3 regions of the Soonwooa sp. genome follow, and region 2 is predicted to be linked to each of the others. Evidence: riboswitches for the same ligand, from Rfam matches in the RefSeq annotation. Region 2 holds a riboswitch; each other region holds the start of a gene.
The links. A riboswitch is a leader RNA that binds a small molecule or an ion and turns the genes downstream of it on or off. The one in region 2 is predicted to bind cobalamin.
Positions count from the first base shown of each region.

Region 1: it holds a riboswitch for cobalamin, as region 2 does, so the genes downstream of both, RT037_RS03430 (T9SS type A sorting domain-containing protein) here and RT037_RS10355 (TonB-dependent receptor domain-containing protein) in region 2, are expected to answer to the same signal.
Region 3: it holds a riboswitch for cobalamin, as region 2 does, so the genes downstream of both, RT037_RS02765 (TonB-dependent receptor domain-containing protein) here and RT037_RS10355 (TonB-dependent receptor domain-containing protein) in region 2, are expected to answer to the same signal.

Region 1 is NZ_DAMBQF010000003.1:138,068-140,271, forward strand. Features, by position in the region: gene ccsA (cytochrome c biogenesis protein CcsA) at 1-421, shown strand, start outside; cobalamin riboswitch at 505-692, shown strand; gene RT037_RS03430 (T9SS type A sorting domain-containing protein) at 789-1,898, shown strand; gene RT037_RS03435 (SPFH domain-containing protein) at 1,994-2,204, shown strand, end outside.
Region 2 is NZ_DAMBQF010000022.1:7,157-9,360, forward strand. Features, by position in the region: gene RT037_RS10355 (TonB-dependent receptor domain-containing protein) at 1-1,141, opposite strand, end outside; cobalamin riboswitch at 1,168-1,352, opposite strand; gene mutY (A/G-specific adenine glycosylase) at 1,375-2,204, opposite strand, start outside.
Region 3 is NZ_DAMBQF010000002.1:212,347-214,550, forward strand. Features, by position in the region: gene RT037_RS02760 (ACP phosphodiesterase) at 1-355, opposite strand, end outside; cobalamin riboswitch at 548-732, shown strand; gene RT037_RS02765 (TonB-dependent receptor domain-containing protein) at 840-2,204, shown strand, end outside.

The sequences.
Region 1 (2,204 bases), on a different contig from region 2:
GTCTTTAAGTATTGGTCTAGTTGCGCTTACAGTTGGTAACTTTATGGGTGGTATTTGGGCTAACGAAAGTTGGGGACGTTATTGGAGCTGGGACCCGAAAGAAACTTGGGCTTTCATCTCAATTATGGTTTATGCCTTTGTATTGCACATGAGATTGGTACCTGGACTTCGTGGAAGACATATTTTCCATGTAATGACAATGATTGCATTCTGTTCTATGGTAATGACTTATTTTGGTGTTAATTACTATCTGACAGGACTTCACTCTTATGCAAAAGGAGATCCAATTCCGGTTCCGCTTTGGGTATATTTAGGATTGTTATTTATGGCGACTTTGTCATTTGTCTCTTACTTTAGATATAAAAGCTTACACAAAAGTCTTTTAATTAAAAAAGAGGAACGTACGCAAGATCAACCTTAATTTTGATTAATAAAATAATAAAGGCATATCGTTAATGATGTGCCTTTTTTTGTTTTAAAACTTCTGAAAAAGCTTTATTTATACTATCTTTGCGGCAATTAGGTTAAGATGTTTTTGTCTTATTAAAAGGGAATTAGGTGTAATACCTAAGCTGTACCCGCAACTGTAAACTACAAAACTTGATGTCAAATAGTTGTCCACTGAAGTCATATTTGGGAAGGACGATGTCAAGATGTGAGCCAGGAGACCTGCCTAATGTTGATACTTTCGGGGACAAAGGTGATGGACATTCTGTCTTTTCATAACCACTCTTTATGAGTATAATCCCCAATAGTTTCGGGAGTTAAACTAATTTAATTTTATACTTATGAAGCGGTTTTTTACCACGTTCAGCCTATTAATTATGGGCGCAAGTGCGGCTAATGCACAAAACATCAACTTTCCAGATGCTAATTTCAAAGCAGCTATTATTAAAGCTTATCCAGCGGTGGATGCTAACAAAGATGGACAAATTTCGGAGACTGAAGCTTTGACTTTGACGGCGATTCGTAATCTTTCCAATTATCCTAATATCTATGATGCAACGGGAATTGAGTATTTTACAAATTTGACAGAGCTTAATTTGGGAGATCTTATTAATCTTAACAAAATTGATGTCTCAAAAAATACGAAAGTTACGACGCTTAATCTTCGTAATAATAAACTAACAGGCGTTTTGGATGTTTCGGCACTTGATAAAATGACGAATATCGAACTTAATAAAAATCAGTTGACTGGTATTATTTTTCCTCAAAACTCGAAGTTAAAAATCGTCTACATCAATGAGAATGCCCTGGCATCGATTGATTTGTCCGAGCTTAAAGATTTGCAACGTTTATTTTTGGTTAACAACAAATTGACGAGTTTGAATGTTTTACAAAATACTAACCTAGAAAGAATTCATATCAACAACAACCAGTTGACGACTTTGGATTTGTCTGGACTTACGAAACTTAATTGGTTTTCGGCTGAATCTAATCAATTAACGAATATTGCATTCAAAAATAATCCGTTGTTAAAAACGATTTTAGCGAAGAATAATCAATTAACTTCTTTTGATTTTATGGACGGAACGCTGAACAATGTGACGCTAATTAACGTTGAAGGAAATTCTAATTTTAATTTGATTAAAAAAGATTGTGAGGATCAAATTGTAAGTGTTCAAAATATAACGGTTGAGACTAATTGCGCTATGTCGGTTGATAATCAAACTGCGAATGGGATTAAAATTTATCCAACTTTAGTGAAAGATTTTATTAATGTTGAAGGAGATTTTAAAAATCCTAGTTTCCAAATTTTCAATATGAGCGGGCAGTTGCTGCAATCGGGAGTTTTAAATGCTTCAAAAATTGATGTTTCTAAACTTTCTAAAGCAACATATATTTTTGTTTTAAAAACCAACGACAAGCTCATTAAACAAAGCTTTATCAAACAATAAAAATTTAAAACGCTTTTTTAGGCGTTTTTTTTATGTTTTGTATTTTAAAAATATATATCTTTATGATATCAAATTAATATCAAAATTTCAAACACATGGAAAAAGTTTTAAAACCAATGTCTGGTTACCTTGCTTTATTAATAAGCGTAATCCTGTTTTTTGCAGGCATAGGATTGTTTATATATTCTATCGATTATAGCGTAGGATTGGCAGTTGTAGCGATTTTGATGGTGTTATTATCATTCTTTTTTATGAAAGGTTTAATGATCATCCAGCCCAATCACTCGCGTGTTCTTAACTTCTTCG
Region 2 (2,204 bases):
CCACCGAAAAAAGGAATGGACTTTTTACCCCTTCCACAAATTCCTTCTTTGCGCCAACTTCCCAATTAAAATTTTTAATACTAAAATCTCGATACAATAACGCCGAAGAACCTTGTCGACGTTTAACAGAACCAATTCCAGTCTTAACACCTAAGGCTTCAATTTGACTAACCTCACCTAAAAAATTAAGTTCAGAATTTGCGTTTATTTGATATTTAAAATCATCTTTTAAAATGAATTGTTTCGTCCCGCCACCAGATTCGGAAGCAGCAAAATTAGAATTCATATAATATTGATAATCATCTTTAAGATGTGCAACTTTAAAATCGTTTTTAAAATTTTCATTCTTAAAATACCAACCAACAATACTTTTAAAACTTTGGCTTAAATACTTACTTGGTGTCGAAAATTCTGACAACAATGGATAATTTTGGATCGCATCAAAAATCTGACTTTGCGAGTAGATTTCGTTTTTATCATCAACTTTGTAAGCAAAACCTAAATTAACGCCAGTATTGTCATAAGCGCCATTTCGGTTGACATAATTTCTCTCTTCGACTTCGTAATTGTTTTTACTTCGGTTATGATTAACTGCAAATTGAAAGCTAAATTTATCGTTACTAAAACTAGTTTTCAATAAAGGATTTGAAGTTTCAAAAGACGCATACTCCGAAAAAACTTGCCCTTTAAAACCTTTATTATATCCAAACGAATTATTTAGGTGAATAGAGCCGCCAATAGCACCACTGCCATACAAAACACTTCCACCTCCGGATTTAACTGCGATGTTATCATAACCTAAAAGTGAAATATTATTGATATCGCCTTGTCCTAAAAACTGAGAATTAATGTTAATTCCGTTCCAAACAAAAGCGGTTTGCTGCGCTGTTGTTCCACGAAAAGAAGGCGAAGACACCATTCCACGGCCATTCTCTTTAATATAAATAGGCGTTTGGAAACTCAATAAATCTGAAAGTGAAGTGGCATTTTTGAGAACATCGTCCGATTTTATCACTTTAATTTTTGAAAAATTCTTAGCATTTTCAAATTGTGAATCAACGAAAACTGTGTCTATGACAGCTTCTTGGGCGAAACCAAAAACTGGAAAGATAAAACTAAAATTTAAAAAAAATCTCTTCATACTGATCACTTTTCTCCCGAAAGCCTTTTGTTAAGTTTAAACTTGGCAGGTCTCCTGACTTTCGTTGATTACATCCCTTCTCGTCAGCGACAATGGTCTTGATGCAATCTCTTTATACGATCTACAGTTGCGGGGACAGTTGAAGACTTACATTTCATTCCCTTTTAATTTCGGATTATTAAGCCCGAAAACCAATTTTGCAAAAATATGTAAAGTTTTTCTTTTAATTCAATTTATGATGAAAAGTATTTAATATAATAATCGTGTAGAGGTTTTGGAAAAGACTTTTGTTCGGCTTCAGTAAAACTAAAACTTAAAAAATCATTTTCAGTTTTTAGTTTATCAAAATCGGATTTATTTGGTATTAAAATTTTAGAAATCGAAATTTCTAAATTGCGATGTGTTAATTTATGTTGAATAACCTTCTCATGTTCTTCAATAAAATCAATTCCATTAAAATCTAAACTCTTTGGAAACTCAAACAATTTTTTCCAAATATCTGACGTGTCACGTTGTTTAACTAAAAACTGGTCATCATGATAAACGAATTGATAACTTAAGGCTAAATTTTCAACTTTTGTTTTTTTAAGTTTAACAGGAAATTGATTAATTTTTCCGATAGCAAACGCGTGACAATCATCTTGCAAAGGACAATCCGAGCAAAGTGGATTCTTGGGTTTACAAACTTCTGAACCCAGATCCATCATCGCTTGGTTAAAACAACCTGCATCTTTTTCAGGCATAATTAATTCTGCTAGTTCTGAAAAATATTGAAAAGCTCTAGAATTAGAAATATCAAAATCATCAGCAAATAACCTCGACAAGACGCGATAAAAATTACCGTCCACCGCCGCAACCTTCTCAAGAAACGAAATACTTGCAATCGCCGCTGCAGTGTATTTGCCAACACCTTTTAGTTTTAATAATTCGGAATAAGTCTTAGGAAATTCTGAATTGTAATCGACTACCAATTGCTTCGCCGCTTTGTGAAGATTAAGAGCACGAGAATAATAACCAAGCCCTTTCCAATAAAGCAAAACTTCCTCTTCATCTGCATTTGCAA
Region 3 (2,204 bases), on a different contig from region 2:
GCATAATTTTAAAATTTTCTGGAAGCCATTCTTCATATTGCCAAAGTGTTTTGTAGACTTTTTGGGAATGTTCAAAAAGTGCTCCATCCGAAATAGAGTGCGCCACAAAATAATCGAACGCAACATCAACAAAAGCCCCTGCATAAAGCCTTACCAAAGGACTAAATACTTTTTTTGCTTGCGAAATTGCTGGATGTGTATCGGTGAAACTATCAATGGCGCGATGTAGTTTGATGCCTTTTTGAATTTCTAAAGGGAAATTTTCGCGCTCATTATTTTTGATGAAATCTGCAATCATATTCCCGACAAGTTGCCCGTCAGTAAAGGATAAATAGGAGTGTGCAAGATAATTCATTATAATGTTTGTGCGATTTTTTGTGTTATAAAAGTAAATACAATTTAAGTAATTTATTTCTTTTAAATGCTGTTTTTGTACAAAGCAAATGTTATTACATTAGATAAATTTTTCTAGAATAATTTAAAAATTAGGAAAATTATTTGTGATTTTGGACTTTAACGAAAAAGGCTTTCTTGTTTAATAAAAATTTAATACTTTTGCAAAACTGGTGAGCTATAAAAAGCTTTAAAAGGGAACTGGGTGAAAATCCCAGACAGACCCGCTGCTGTAAGCTTCACGCAAGGTTTTTGGTAACAATATCCACTGTTCTTAGAATGGGAAGGATTCCAAAAATGAAGTAAGTCAGAAGACCTGCCAGTATGTTTAACGTTTGACGCTTTCGTGGAATAAAGCCTAGAACAACGAAGTTACTGTGCAGTTTTTGCGCTGTTGCTTTGTATTCTTATTTTCCATTAGCGTCATCATTATTCTAAATGAGCTAATGGTGACACGACTTTTTTTATCGGTTTTTCAAGCGGCATTTCTTGTGGCTTTTTTTGTGATGTCTTTAGTTTTTGGACAGAGTAAAGATAGTATTTCCAAAAAAGAAATCACGGAAGTTATTCTTTTCAAACGCGATTTGAAAGATGTAATTCCTGCACAAACCTTAAGTGGAGAAGACTTGCAACGCTTGAGCAGTCAATCGGTTGCGGATGCTTTACGTTATTTTTCGGGAGTCCAGATCAAAGATTATGGCGGCGTTGGTGGTCTAAAAACTATTAATGTACGAAGTTTGGGAAGCCAACATGTTGGCGTTTTTTATGATGGTATCCAGCTCGGAAATGCACAAAATGGTTTGGTCGATTTGGGGCGTTATTCTTTAGATGATCTCGAAGGTATTTCCTTATATAATGGTCAAAAAAGTGAAATCTTCCAACCGGCAAAGGATTTTGCTTCTGCAAGTGCTATTTATCTTCAAACCAAAACACCTTCGTTTACTGGAAACAAAAAAACAAATCTTTCTATTCGTCTCAAAAATGGCACGATACAATTATTTAATCCTTCTTTTAGGCTAGAGCAAAAATTGTCAGACAAAATTGCGTTTAGTTTTAGTTCTGAATATTTGGAAAGTGATGGCGTGTATAATTTTCGCTATTTCAAAAGATATCCAGATGGCGCGATTGCGTATGACACGATTGCAAAAAGACAAGATTCGGATATTAAAGCCAAACGTTTTGAAACCACAATAAATGGAATAATCCGTAACGGAACTTGGAATATTCGTGGTTACGCCTATAACTCTAACCGTGGCATTCCTGCGGCCATTGTTAACGGTAGATTTGGTGCTCGTGGTTCTAGGATGACGGATGACAATTACTTTGTGCAAGGCACTTTTAGAAAGAAACTTTTTCCAAAATTCGAAACCCAACTTAAAGCCAAGTTCGCTTACGATTACACGTATTATGCGGACACGGTGCGTACAGAATATGTGATCAGATTCGAGAATTCTTACATCCAACGTGAAGTTTACGTTAGTTCTTCTAACATCTACACGATTACACCGAGTTGGGATATCAGCTTAAATGGTGATTTCCAGTTTAATAATTTAGATGCCAATTTAATCAACTTTTCATACCCTACACGTTATACCAATTTGGTGGCTTTAGCGTCGACTTATCAATGGAATCGACTGCGTTTTATGGGAAGTCTTCTAGGAACTTTCGTGCACGAAAATGTTGAGAAAAATGCGAAATCTCCAGACCGACGAGAGTGGACGCCTGCTTTCTATGCTGCTTATCAGCCCTTCAATACTAAAGATTTAACGTTAAGAACTTTCTACAAACGGATTTTTAGAATGCCAACGTTT